One region of the Ureibacillus sp. FSL K6-0165 genome, then DNA from elsewhere that is predicted to be linked to it. Evidence: predicted binding sites of a transcription regulator. Region 1 holds the regulator's gene; the other holds the start of a gene.
What was found. The regulator LexA, encoded in region 1, represses DNA repair genes until DNA is damaged. The targets are predictions, from matches to a motif close to CGAACATATGTTCG.

Region 1 (7,618 bases):
TCGACTCGCTCTGAAATTGCCACAATTCAACAACAAATAGAGGAAATTAACGCTAGTAAAAGCATTGACGAAGCAACGATTTTTGAAATGCGTCAAAAAGTTCCTGCTACAAGAAATTTAGATGATCTCATATTAAATATAGAAGAAACTCAATATGTATCGGGTACTAAAATTTTATCGGTTGATTTTAACAACTACGATACGCTCGTTTCTAATTCTGAGTTGGAAGACCCTAACGCTTTAACAGAAGTCAGTGAAAATGTAGATGCCTCTGGAGAAGAAACGTCAAACGAAAGACCTGTTTCGACAATTGCAAAAGAATCTTTACCTCCAGAGTTAAAATTAATTACATTTGAAGTCAACGTGGAATCTCCAGATCTCCAACATCTAGTCCATTTTATTAAAGAAATTGAAAAAATAGAACGCATTATGCACGTTGATATTATCGAATTCACTTTACCTGGTGAAGAAAATGAATTTGCTGAACAACCAGTTGAAAGTGTCGAGGCAACTGTTCAAGTGACAACCTTCTATTATGAAGGAGATGAATAGTCAATCGATTTTGTGAGGAGCGCTTTACATGGAAATTGTGTATGGAATTTTTTTCTTCCTGTTTGGAATTGTCTTTGGGTCATTTTTTAACGTTGTAGGCCTAAGAATTCCTAAAAATGAATCAATCATTACTCCACCATCCCATTGCCCGAATTGTCAAAGGAGATTGACTGCGATTGATTTAGTTCCTGTATTTTCATACATATGTTTACGAGGAAAATGCCGGACGTGTGAGGCGAAGATTTCGCCGATATATGTAGTTTCAGAGCTTGCAACAGGATTGCTATTTGCATTTAGTTATATTCAGCTCGGATTGTCCATTGAATTGGCGATTGCACTTTTCTTTATTTCATTATTAGCCATTATCGTCGTATCAGACCTAAAATATATGATTATTCCGGATAAAGTGCTTCTGTTCTTTTTACCATTGCTAATCTTAGGTCGATTCGTTTCCCCGATTGAACCATGGTGGGATGCTTTTCTCGGTGGAGCGGTAGGATTTGGTATATTGCTTTTGATAGCAGTGATTTCAAAAGGCGGTATGGGTGGTGGAGATATAAAACTATTTTTTTTAATCGGATTGGTTTTAGGGACAGTGAAAACGTTGTTAACTTTATTTTTAGCATCCGTCATCGGCATGATTGTCGGTGTGATTGTGTTATGGATGCGAAATCAAGGTCGCAAAACTCCTGTTCCATTTGGCCCGTCCATTGCTTTGGCAGCAGTCATCGTGTATTTTTACGGCGATGCAATCATCCAGTGGTATTGGGGATTGTTTAGTTTTAGTTAAATTCATCAAAAGAGTATCACCTATTTGGGTGATGCTTTTTTGTTTGGTTTAAACAATGGTGTGGGAGGTTAGTGTAGATAAGGTAGAAACTTTTGCGGATAGAGTGTCTGCTTGTGTAGTAAAGTAGAAACATGTGTGAATAGTGCACAGTTTTGAGGTAATGTAAATCTAATTCATGAGAGATTCCTCCTTGTAAATGTTGGTGTGGTAACTACCTTTTACATGGAATCTCGTTATATTTTTTGGTAAAAAATAGATAATCAGCTGGTATATTACATAATATATTGGCAAGGGGGATGACTATATGAAACCAATTATAGGTATAACAATGGATTGGGAGGGGGGAACTTATCGGGTAAATGAGTCATACGTACAAGCCATTCTCAATGCAGGTGGAATTCCAATTTGCCTTCCGTATATTGCAGAAGAAGATGGAGAGCAATTGATAAATAAAATCGATGGATTATTGCTCACAGGAGGAGGAGATATCAATCCCATCCTTTTTGGTGAAGAACCGCTTCCTAAATTGGGGAGAGTTGTAACAAAGCGTGATGAAAGGGAAATTCAATGGACAAAGATTGCACTTCAACGAAATATCCCGATTCTTGCAATTTGCCGTGGATTGCAAGTGTTAAACGTAGCGCTAGGTGGGACAATTATCCAAGATATTTACTCACAAAATGAAAGAGAAATTCTTCTGCATACCCAAAATTCTCATCGTTCCGAAACATCCCATTTTGTTCATCTTCAAGATAAGTGTAAATTGCAGCAAGTTGTAAGCTCCACAAAAATAGCAGTGAATTCCTTCCATCATCAAGCTGTAAAAGAAATTGCGGAAGACCTGACAATTGTCGGAGTGGCTAGCGACGGCATCGTGGAAGCGGTAGAACATAAAACTTCACCATTTTGCATCGGCGTTCAATGGCATCCAGAAGAGCTGGCTTTTAATGGTGAGGAAGGAGCAATAAAATTATTCAAAGCATTTGTTGCTGCTTGTACAAAAGAATAATAATGAAGAAAACTCGCATTCAGATGAATAGTTTGCGAGTTTTTTCTAGTAATTAATGAAATTTTCTATATAAACCAACTACAATTCCTAAAATCGTGACATTATCAACAATGATTGGTTCCATAGAAGAGTTTTCAGGTTGTAAGCGGAAATAATTCTTTTCTTTATAAAATCGTTTCACAGTCGCTTCATTTTCTTCCGTCATGGCAACTACAATTTCTCCGTTGTTTGCAGTAGATGCCTTTTTCACAACGACGTAATCTCCATCTAAAATACCGGCTTCAATCATCGAATCTCCCATTACTTCTAGCATGAACAGCTGATCTTCACTTGTTCCGTATGTAGCAGGTAGCGGAAAATATTCTTCTATATTTTCAATCGCTGTAATTGGACTACCAGCAGTTACTCTACCGACTAATGGCACATGGACAACTGGCTGTTTTTGAACCACTTCGTCACTATCCAATATTTCTATTGCTCGAGGTTTAGTAGGATCTCTCCGAATATATCCTTTTTGTTCTAGGCGCGTAAGGTGACCGTGTACTGTTGAGCTAGAGGCAAGCCCAACTGCTTCACCTATTTCGCGAACGGATGGAGGATACCCTTTTGCTCGAACTTCCTCTTTTATAAATTCTAAAATATCCTTTTGCCTTTTTGATAATTTCTCCATGTTGGTCACCTCTAATGTGAATAGTTTTACATATTTTACATATAGTATAACAGCACATCTCGAACAATGCAAACACAAGTTCGAAAAACCTATTGACAAAAACGTACGTTCGTATTATATTAAGAACAGATATTCCGAACAAGTATTCGAGAAAAGGGGAACGGAAAATGAGTTGGTTAGAGAAGAATCATTATATTAAAATTCTATCTATTGTAACATTACTCATTATTGCTTATATTTTCATTACAGATGATGGAGATATGACGTTTGAACAAATTACAATTAAAGAAGGCGATACGCTTTGGACATTAGCAGATCGCTATAAAGGATATATGACGACGGAGGAATGGATTCGAACAGTAGCGAAGGAAAACAACATCAACGTTGATTATATCATTGCAGGTGAGACATTAATGATTCCTATTCCGAAAGATGCAATCTATATTGCGATGAATGAAGAAGAAATTCAATCAATAAAGGTAGCTGTAAAAGACAATGAAAGAAAATAAAGCGGTTATATATGCAAGGGTAAGCACTGAAAAAAACGAGCAAGAAACTTCATTAGAACGACAAAAAGAGGAACTCTCAATCTATGCCCAACAATTAGGGTTTCAAGTAGTCAACATTTTCGAAGATCAACATAGCGGTTATGATGTAAACCGAGAAGGATTGCTCGAAATGATGGATTATATTGTGGAACACAATATTGGAAGTGTTTTCGTTCAAGATGAAACGCGTTTAGGCCGTGGACATGCCCGCGTTGCAGTATTGCATTTGCTAAAAAAAAGCGATATAGAAATATATTCTCTTAATGATGCCGGTCCATTAACAATGAATGAAATGGATACGATGCTGTTAGAAATTTTAGCCATTGTTGAAGAATATCAGCGGAAAATACATAATGCCAAAATAAAACGAGGAATGCGTCGAGCAGTGGAAAACGGATATCGCCCTGAACGGAATTTTAAAAATAAACATAAACGTGAAGGGAGAGAACGGATTGTTGTTCCGATTGAAGAAATTGTCAATTTACGGGAAAAAGGATTAACATTCCAAGAAATTGCTTCAATTCTGAGAGGTTTAGGATATGAGGTAAGTAAAGCAACTGTTCATCGCAGATATATGGAATATAAAGAAAGACTCGAAGATTAATCTACTTGCACTTCGAGTCTTTTTTGCATATCCTTTTATGTATTGAAAAGGAAAGGTGTGAATGGAATGTTGTCTAAAGAAAAAATTGCCCGCATCAATGAATTAACGAGAAAAGCGAAGGAGGGCAAATTAACAGAAGAAGAAGCGAAAGAGCGCACAATGTTAAGGAAAGAATATTTAGAGGCTTTCCGTGAGTCATTTAGAAAGACGATTGAAAATGTGCAAGTATATGATATCGAAGGTAACGATGTCACACCGGATAAAATAAAACAGCTTCGCCGCAATAAATTAAATTAACGAGTTATAAGTATATTGCTATCTAAAGTAAAAAATATGACATTCCTAAAAATTAGATTGTTTTCTCTGTAAATGTTGTCTAAACTGAATACGGAACAAATATTTAGCACGAGAAAGGATGTCAATCATATGACGACTACAGCGGATTTACTTGCAATTAACGCAATCCGAACTTTATCAATTGACGCCATTGAAAAAGCGAACTCTGGGCATCCAGGTCTTCCAATGGGTGCAGCTCCAATGGCATACACATTATGGACGAAACAAATGCGCCATAATCCAAAAAACCCAAAATGGTTTAACCGCGACCGCTTTATTCTTTCCGCAGGACACGGTTCCATGTTATTATACAGCCTTCTCCATTTAGGTGGATATGGCTTAGATATGGAAGAAATCAAAAATTTCCGCCAATGGGGTTCAAAAACGCCTGGGCATCCTGAATACGGTCACACAGTAGGGGTTGAAGCAACAACTGGCCCACTTGGACAAGGTATTGCAATGGCTGTTGGTATGGCGATGGCTGAACGTCACTTAGCAGCTACATACAATAAACCTGGTCATGAAATTGTAGATCATTATACTTTTGCTCTTTGCGGTGATGGAGATTTAATGGAAGGTGTTGCTGGCGAAGCTATTTCATTAGCAGGACATTTACAACTTGAAAAATTAATCGTACTTTACGATTCAAATGATATTTCATTAGACGGCGATCTTTCAAAAGCCTTCTCTGAAAACATTCAACAACGTTTTGAAGCTTGTGGATGGAACTATATTCGTGTAGAAGATGGCACAGATGTGGATGCAATTAATGACGCGATTGCACAAGCAAAGCAGTCAAAAGGGAAACCAACATTAATTGAAATAAAAACAGTAATTGGTTATGGTTCGCCAAATAAATCTGGAAAATCCGATGTTCACGGTGCACCACTTGGAGCTGACGAAGTTCAGTTAACGAAGGAATTCTATGGCTGGAAGCACGAGCCGTTTAAAATTCCGGAAGAAGTGTATGAAACATTCAAAGCAGCTGCTGAAGTAAACGGTGTACAGGCTGAGGCAGAATGGAACGAGAAATTTGAAAACTATAAAAAGGAATATCCAGAATTAGCAGAGCAATTTATTAAAGCTATGAATAATGAACTTCCGGAAGATTTTGATGAAGAGATTCCTGCATATGAGCCTGGAAAATCTATTGCGACTCGTTCATCTTCTGGCGATGTAATTAATGCATTAGCGAAAAAAGTGCCTTATTTCTTTGGAGGAAGTGCCGACCTTGCTGGTTCTAACAAAACAACAATTAAAGGTGGAGGCGATTTTTCAGCGCAAACACCTGAAGGTCGCAACGTTTGGTTTGGCGTGCGCGAGTTTGCGATGGGTGCTGCTTTAAACGGTATGGCGCTACATGGTGGTTTAAGAGTATTTGGTGGTACATTCTTCGTCTTCTCTGATTATATTCGACCAGCAGTTCGCTTATCTGCATTGATGGGACTACCAGTTACTTATGTGTTCACGCACGACTCAATCGCTGTAGGGGAAGATGGGCCAACACATGAGCCAATTGAACATTTAGCATCTTTCCGTGCTATGCCAAATGTTTCTGTTATTCGCCCTGCTGATGCAAATGAATCAAAAGAAGCATGGAAACTTGCAATTCAATCAACAAATCAACCAACAATTTTAGTGCTTTCACGCCAAAACTTACCTGTGCTTGAAAATACAGCAGCTCTAGCTAAAGAAGGTGTTGCAAAAGGTGCATATGTCGTATCACCAGCGATAAAAGATACACCAGATGCTATTCTAATTGCTACAGGTTCTGAAGTAGCATTAGCGGTGAAAGCCCAAGAGAAATTACGTGAAGATGGTATCGATGTATCGGTTGTATCGATGCCGTCTGTTGATCGATTTGAACAGCAGTCTGATGAATATAAAGAATCTGTCTTGCCAAAAGCGGTGACAAAACGATTGGCTATTGAAATGGGTTCTTCTTTAGGCTGGCATAAATATGTTGGCACAGAAGGAGATGTACTTGCGATTGATAAGTTTGGTGCAAGTGCCCCAGGTGAAGTGGTAATGGAAAAATACGGATTTACTGTCGACAATGTAGTGGCAAAAGTAAAAGCTTTATAATGCTGAAAGAAGGATATCTTCTATTTAGAAGGTATCCTCTTTTTTATGGAATAGAAGGGTTAAGAAGATTTTAGAGGTGGTTAAATGTTGAGATGGATCTTCTGGGCGAGGATAGTGACCGCAGGAGAAAAGGAGAGGGGGTGTTTTCCTCTTTCTAGACACCCCATATCTTGTTATTTCACCAGCCCATTTTGGAATGCATATACCACTGCTTGGGTTCTGTCTTGAACTTCCAATTTCGATAAGATATTGCTCACGTGCGTTTTTACGGTTTTCAAAGCGATAAATAATTCATCTGCAATTTCTTGATTTGATTTACCTTGGGCTATAAGTAATAATACTTCCATTTCCCGATCAGTTAATTGTTCATGAAGGGGATGGCTATTTGTATTTCGCATCCGGTTAATCATCTTTGAAGTGACTTCAGGTTCCAACACGGATTCGCCGCTAACGGTTTTTCGAATCGCTTCTGCAATTTGTTTGGCATTGGAAGTTTTTAAAATGTAGCTGATAGCGCCAGCTTCTAGTGCAGGGTAAACTTTATCATCATCAAGAAAACTTGTCACCATCATAATTTTTGCTTCCGGCCATGCTTTTAAAATTTCTTTCGTCGCTTCAGCACCGTTCATAACTGGCATCACATTATCCATCAAGATAATATCAATGTCAGGCTTAAGCTGGAGAATTTTTTCCACTGCCTCTTGACCATTACTTGCTTCTCCGACAACGGTCATATCTGTTTGGGCTGATAGGTATGCAGAGACACCGATGCGAACCATCTCATGATCATCGGCAATGAATACTTTAATCATCTGATTCACCTCCCGAATTTTTCTGTTCCATCAAATGCTTTTCCCGTATTTCATCAAGTGAAATCTTTTCTTCCATCTCATCTTGTGCTTTCAATGGTATTTTTACTTCAACAATCGTTCCTTCGCCAGGCACCGAAACTATTTTATATTTTCCTCCAATTTCCACAGCACGCTCCGCGATGTTTCGTAAACCATAAGAAGTCGTATTGGAT
Region 2 (7,618 bases), on a different contig from region 1:
ATGCAATCAGTTTATCCAATTCGGATTTCGTTAATTTCTTACCTTTCGTTACTTTTGTAATATATTTTTCTTCTACTTCTGCTGTCTGTGTTGCACGAATAAGTTCAGGAATTTCTTTTCGAATCGTTTTTGGTGTTATACCGTGTTCTTTATTATAAGCTTCTTGAATGGATCGACGACGTTTTGTTTCTTCAATCGCTTTTCTCATCGAATCTGTTATTGTATCCGCGTACATAATGACATGTCCGTTTGCGTTACGTGCTGCTCGTCCTATCGTTTGGATTAAAGATGTTTCCGAACGCAAGAATCCTTCTTTATCGGCATCGAGTATGGCGATTAACGAAACTTCTGGAATATCCAGCCCTTCTCGCAATAAGTTAATGCCAACAAGCACATCAAAGGTACCTTTTCTCAGTTCACGAATGATTTCAATTCGCTCGAGAGTTTTAATTTCAGAGTGAAGATACTCGACTTTAATTCCCATCTCTTTTAAATAATCCGTTAAATCTTCTGCCATCTTTTTCGTTAATGTTGTGACAAGTACTCGCTCATTCTTCTTCGCGCGTTTTTGAATTTCATCCACTAAATCATCAATTTGTCCTTCAATTGGACGAACGTCAATTGTTGGATCAAGAAGCCCAGTTGGTCGAATAATTTGTTCCACCATTTCGGAACAATGCTCTTTCTCGTATGGGCCAGGAGTTGCGGATACATAAATGGCTTGATGAATATGATTTTCAAACTCTTCAAATTTCAACGGACGGTTATCTAATGCTGAAGGCAGACGAAAACCATAATCTACTAATACTTGTTTCCGTGCTTGGTCACCATTATACATTCCCCGAATTTGTGGCAATGTAACGTGACTTTCATCGATTACGATTAAAAAATCATCAGGGAAGTAGTCAAGCAGCGTATACGGAGTTGCCCCTGGCTCACGCAATGTTAAGTGACGGGAATAGTTTTCAATTCCCGAGCAGAAGCCCATCTCACGCATCATTTCCAAGTCATACTTTGTTCGTTGTTCTAAACGTTGTGCTTCTAACAGTTTTCCTTCCGCTCTAAATTTCTCAAGCTGTTCTTCTAGTTCTTTCTCAATGTTTTCAATGGCCTTTTTCATTTTTTCTTCCCGAGTTACGAAGTGGGAAGCAGGATAAATCGCTACGTGGTTTCGTTCTCCTATAATTTCTCCTGTTAATGCATCTACCTCTCGGATACGATCTACTTCATCACCGAAAAATTCGATGCGAATGCAATGCTCATCTCGGGAGGCTGGGAAAATTTCCACAACATCTCCACGTACTCGGAACGTTCCCCGTTGAAAATTCACATCATTTCTTTCATATTGAACATCTACTAGTCGACGGAGCAGCTGGTTACGCTCAATTTCCATTCCTTTACGAATTGATACGACTAACTCGCGATATTCATCTGGATTACCTAAGCCATAGATGCATGAAACCGATGCGACGATGATGACATCTCTTCTTTCGAACAATGCGCTCGTGGCAGAGTGTCGGAGTTTATCGATTTCGTCGTTGATGCTGGCATCCTTTTCGATGTATGTATCCGATTGAGGCACATACGCTTCCGGTTGATAATAGTCGTAGTAACTAACAAAATACTCTACAGCATTATTCGGAAAAAATTGTTTGAATTCGCTATATAATTGACCGGCTAGTGTTTTATTATGGGCAATGACCAACGTCGGTTTATTAACTTCTTTAATGACGTTCGAAATGGTAAAAGTTTTTCCAGTTCCTGTAGCCCCGAGCAACGTTTGATGCTTTTTCCCTTCTCTGATGCCTTGCACAAGCTTTTCAATCGCTTTTGGCTGATCGCCACTCGGCTTATAAGAAGAATGCAGTTCAAAAGTATCGGCCATAGTCAATCGTCCTTTCCCAATATATCGTATGACTATTTTAGCATATCCAATTGTAAATATCATTCATTTTGCGAACGTATATTCTTAAATCGAGTACACTTAGATAGCATTTTTTGGATGTAATTGTGAATATTATGAATCTCACAACGACTATTTTTCTCACAAACGCACAGGACTGATATACTTTTCCACCTATTTCATTAAATATTTCTCCCTGAAATTTATTGATTTCGTATCGAGTAGGGAATACTCTCTAGACAAATAATCTCCACAGCTTTTATTTTTTGTTCCTTTGTATATTGTCGTTGAGAAAAATAAGAATCAAATACAGCTTCACCAATAGCTGCGTATTTTCAAAACTTTCCTTTAAAGTACTTTTTGAATGTATATTGTTTATTTAATATCAATTCCTTTGGATTTTTATAAAAAGACATAATAAAAAGCCCCCTATTAAGTAGAAATGATTTTTCTCTTTCTACTTAATTGGGAGCACTTCATTTTCTGGACAGCAAGCAGTTAAAAATAGTTCAAATAATAAATAACATTATTTTTTTCTTAAATATAATCCTTCAGTTGTAGTAATCGTCTCAATAAGCTTCCTAGATTTTTCATCTTGATAATATAGAGAAACAATTAATTCATTTACCCAAGCAATCACCTTTAATTCTGGTAAATAGATTATAGTTTGTTCATACCCTCTAAGACTCAGTTTTAAGAGACACGCTAATTCTATGGGGTTATTCACTTGAATAAATAGATAATCCTTAATTTTTTTAAAGGTTGCTGGCTCTTCTAGGTTCTTATCGATTTCAACAAGTACCTTGACATAAAAAAACACCTCATTCTTGGATATAGTGAATTTGAGAGAAAATACTACCAAACAGAAGAGATGCTTCCTTTTGTTTGGTAGAGCATAATATTTGGTGAACAATAAAAGGCTATCTTCGAAGGAATTATACAAGGCGCGCACCTGTTTTCGGCAAGAAAGCATCATACGATCCATTCAAACCATCATGGCACGCTCACCATATTTTTAGCCCCAAAGATAGCCCCATTTAGCTCCAAAATCATTCATTTTAAATGCACCAATATTCAATTTGAAAATTTAAGTAAACATTGTTCAAACCTTGATATGCCAATATTTTTTGTTTTTAATAACTAAATATTCCTTCTTTAATGGAATATTTTTGTGCAATAGACGACTTCTCATTTATGGGAAATGCCTAATTCAATGAATCCTGCAATTCAATTAATTCTTCAACATACTTATAAAACGCTTCTTCATTTCTTTCATCCAATGCTTGATCGATGAATTCCCTTAATTGCTCAATACGATGTAATCTTTGTAATCTGTTTAAAAACAGATCTACGTAAATCTCATTTAACAATTTTTCAGAATCGTTTACTACTGGATTTGAACCTGCTGCACTAGAAAAATCTGCGTATGAATTATTTTTATCCATCGACATCACCCCGATTCCTTTTTTCTATTATAAAAAATCAGGGGTTAATTTTCAATATATTTAGAAAAATAAAACTCTTGCAGTATAATATTAGGAAATTCTACTTTATTTCCCATTTCATTTAGGTGTAAAAATTACTTATGTGTACAATTTTTTATCTATGCCCTTTTGAATATTGCCTCCATCCAAAGTTAGAAAAGGGGTGAAAATTAAATTTTGGACGCAAAAAAACGCCCAAAAATAAATTTTGTCAGTTTTTTCTGTATATTCCAAATTTTTGTTGATTTTATCCCGTTTTCTCATTATTATGATAATAAGACTATAAAATTTCCAATTTTTTAGAAAGGGTGAATTTTATGGTAGATACAGAGGTAATTGATTGGTACTACATAACTCCTAACACGTATTTAATTGAACCTGTAGAGCATAAGGGAAAACATTGCTCGCTTGTCTATGACAAATTCGGCATTTTTTACGTTGACAAAAAACCTTTGAAGCTTGTGGGTGATACTTTAAAAAAATTAGGTACTACTTACAAAGCATCAACAGACTTTTCAAAAAGGTTTTTTGGTAAGGAGAAGCACAAACTTCCAATCGTTTTGTCTTATGATCAACCTTACGCCTTTTTCCCGCTCTTATCACCCTATTCTTCTAAAAATATTTGGATAGCTCAGCACGCGATTATCAACATACAAAAATGTGAAGATAGTACAATCATAACTTTAAAAAATGATTATGAAATTACTTTACCAATACACTATCCTTCTTTTTGCACTCAATACGTATGTGCAACAATGCTTCTGAAATTCGCTTTGAAACAAAGGGAAGCCATTCATAAGGAATTAGGCCTTCTACAGATTGCTAAAGAAAAAGAAAATGCAATTATTGAATAGCTGAATGTGCTTGTGATGCCTTATTTAAGTACAAATTTAGCAATTCTTCAACCCGATTTCTCAATCGAATATTCGAATATCGTCTAACCTCTAAAATTTGTTTGTAATGAAAATGATATTCAGTAAATAATTCATCTCTTTCACCTTGGACAACTTTTAAATAATGGCTTTTTAAATATGCTTTTGCATCTTGTAAATCTCTTTGTGCCAATTTTTTTGCTTCTTCAATTAAGTGGACATAAGGGCGCTTTAGCTTAAATTGTCCACGCTCTATTAACTCGTAATCTTTTTCTAAAACGATGAGCAGCATCGGTAAATAGATTGCTGATTCCAAATACGGGACAGCTTCAATGGGAATATGCGCCACAAAAACTCCTCCCTACTAAATTTAATGATACCATCAAGAAGGGAACGTATGTTCTTTTAATATTATAATACATCTTCGTAAGAAAAATGCAATGACTTATAAAAAAATTTGTCTCAGCTATTGACAAAATCGGTGAAATTAGTTAGAAAATATAGTAAATAAAGAAATTGTATCCAGTTCATTCAAGCTTATAAATTATTTAAAGGCTTGAATCAGGATATGATTTCTAATGAGTGCACTTCATTATATAAAGGAGTAATTGCAAAACCCTTTTCATTTCCGATTGGCAACGATGCAACCAATCGGATTTTTTTATCTATAACAATCCTTGAGGAATAAAAACATCATCAAATTTTCTCTCACCAAAAGACTTATACCCGAAAAAAATACACAATTAATAAAAAATAAAAAGTGCACAAAACCAATGAAATGATTTTGCACACTTTGATATTTATATCATTTAATTCTTCGCTGTGATTTGAGAGCGCAAATAAGCGTTAATGAATAAGTCAATATCGCCATCCATTACCGCTTGCACATTTCCAGTCTCCACATTCGTGCGGTGATCTTTTACCATCGAATATGGATGGAACACGTAAGAACGAATTTGAGAACCCCAACCAATTTCCTTTTGTTCACCGCGAAGTGCAGCAAGTTCTGCTTCCTGTTTTTCAATCTCTAATTGATACAATTTTGCTTTTAACATGTTCATTGCTTTTTCACGGTTTTTAATTTGCGAACGTTCCGCTTGGCAAGAAACAACAATTCCTGTTGGGATGTGCGTAATGCGGACAGCAGAATCCGTTGTGTTAACGTGTTGCCCACCCGCACCTGTGGAACGATACGTATCAATTTTTAAATCTTCCTGACGAACCTCGATTTCAATTTCATTATTGAACTCAGGCATCACTTCACAAGAAACGAAGGATGTGTGACGGCGACCATTGGAATCAAATGGTGAAATACGCACTAGGCGATGTACCCCTTTTTCTGCCTTTAAATAACCGTAAGCATTATGCCCTTTAATAAGCAATGTCACCGATTTAATACCCGCTTCATCGCCTGGTAAATAATCAAGGGTTTCTACTTTGAAGCCATGTTTATCTGCCCAACGTGTATACATACGAAGAAGCATTGAACCCCAATCTTGAGACTCCGTACCTCCAGCTCCTGGGTGAAGCTCTAAAATGGCATTGTTTTTATCATATGGTTCGCTTAATAAAAGCTGTAACTCAAAGTTCTCTAACTTCTCCTCAAACTCTTTCAATTCCTGAACAAGCTCTGCTTGAAGATCCTCATCAGGCTCTTCTTTTAACAATTCAAGAGTCATTTCTAAGTTTTCTTGAGTGGATAATAAATCATTTAATTCATTTACGATGGCCTTTAAACCGTTTACCTCATTAATGATGCTTTGCGCTTTATTTTGGTCATCCCAAAAGTCGGGCATCATCATGATTTCTTCTAATTCTTGAATGCGGGCTTCTTTGTTTTCTAAGTCAAAGAGACCCCCTGAAATCCGCCAATTTTTCGGCTGTAGTTTCTAAAGTATTTCGCACATCAGATAATTCCATAAAAGCTCCTCCAATTTAATTAGATTTGAAGAAATAAAATGACTTAACGGGAGAAGGTCGGCAAACTTATCTTACTCAATTGAATAGAGAATGTTCGAACCTACCTTGCACCCCAATACAAATAAACAGAATCATTTAATATGGAAGTAAGTCTCTTACCAAATCGCGAAACAAAACCGTGCCATCAAAAAGGGTGACAACGGTTTTGTAGAAAACTTTCAAAAGAGATGATGAGAGAAAATGAATTAAGATACTGCACCATGGCAGTTTTTATACTTCTTGCCGCTGCCGCATGGACATGGATCGTTTCGACCAATGTCTTGCTTTTTACGAATCGGCTGGCGTTTTGGTTTTTCCTCTTCTTTCGGATTCACTGCCTGACCTTTCGCCACTTCTTCTCGCTCCAGGTTATTGCGAATTTGGGCTTTCATTGCATACTTCGTGACATCTTCACGAATCGCAGCAATCATCTCTTCAAACATCGCAAATCCTTCTTGCTCATATTCACGAAGCGGATCTGTTTGACCATAAGCACGAAGATGAATACCTTGACGCAGTTGGTCCATTGCATCAATATGGTCAATCCATTTCGTATCGATGGAACGAAGTAAAATAACTTTTTCAAATTCACGCATACGTTCTGGCGTCAATTGTTCTTCTTTTTCATTGTAACGAGCCATTGCAGCAGCAAAGATGTAATCAATCATTTCTTCCGGTGATTTACCATGAAGATCATTTACAGTAATATCTCCCTCATCCAGAAGGTTTGCTTTAATATAATCTTCAATTGCTTTAAAGTTCCATTCTTCTTTATTTCCAGAAGTATACGTATGGACTATATTTTCAATTGATTCGCGAATCATGTGTTCCACAACTTCGCGCATATTTTCTGATTCTAAAACAGCATTCCGCTCTTTATAGATGACTTCACGCTGTTGACGCAACACTTCATCGTATTGTAACAAACGTTTACGAGCGTCAAAGTTATTTCCTTCTACGCGTTTTTGTGCAGATTCCACCGCTTTTGACACCATTTTTGACTGAATTGGTTGGGAATCATCCATCCCAAGTTTCGTCATCATGGCTTTCATGCTATCTGAACCGAAGCGGCGCATTAAATCGTCTTCAAGGGATAAATAGAATTGAGTAATCCCTGGATCTCCTTGACGTCCGGAACGACCGCGCAACTGATTATCAATGCGGCGAGATTCGTGACGTTCTGTACCGATTACTGCAAGTCCGCCAAGCTCTTTTACACCTTCACCGAGCTTGATGTCCGTACCACGACCAGCCATGTTCGTCGCAATCGTCACAGCACCTTTTTGACCAGCTTGAGCGATGATTTCAGCTTCTCGTTCGTGGTTCTTTGCATTTAATACGTTGTGTGGAATTTTATGTTTCTTTAACAATTCTGAAATAATTTCAGACGTTTCAATCGC

Region 2: uvrB (excinuclease ABC subunit UvrB) is a predicted target of LexA. The motif match lies at 1,957-1,970, and genes of this name have one in related genera.

Annotation. Positions count from the first base shown of each region.
Region 1 covers NZ_JBBOQS010000001.1:2,552,942-2,560,559, reverse strand. The annotation lists gene NST00_RS12665 (hypothetical protein) at 1-552, shown strand, start outside; gene NST00_RS12660 (prepilin peptidase) at 581-1,342, shown strand; gene NST00_RS12655 (gamma-glutamyl-gamma-aminobutyrate hydrolase family protein) at 1,647-2,351, shown strand; gene lexA (transcriptional repressor LexA) at 2,404-3,021, opposite strand; gene yneA (cell division suppressor protein YneA) at 3,189-3,530, shown strand; gene NST00_RS12640 (YneB family resolvase-like protein) at 3,517-4,173, shown strand; gene NST00_RS12635 (DUF896 domain-containing protein) at 4,240-4,470, shown strand; gene tkt (transketolase) at 4,600-6,594, shown strand; gene NST00_RS12625 (response regulator transcription factor) at 6,768-7,406, opposite strand; gene NST00_RS12620 (sensor histidine kinase) at 7,399-7,618, opposite strand, start outside.
Region 2 covers NZ_JBBOQS010000002.1:75,753-83,370, reverse strand. The annotation lists gene uvrB (excinuclease ABC subunit UvrB) at 1-1,885, opposite strand, end outside; gene NST00_RS14075 (hypothetical protein) at 2,430-2,888, opposite strand; gene NST00_RS14070 (IDEAL domain-containing protein) at 3,109-3,348, opposite strand; gene NST00_RS14065 (competence protein ComK) at 3,705-4,241, shown strand; gene NST00_RS14060 (hypothetical protein) at 4,231-4,608, opposite strand; one part of gene prfB (peptide chain release factor 2) at 5,069-6,118, opposite strand; one part of gene prfB (peptide chain release factor 2) at 6,120-6,179, opposite strand; gene secA (preprotein translocase subunit SecA) at 6,425-7,618, opposite strand, start outside.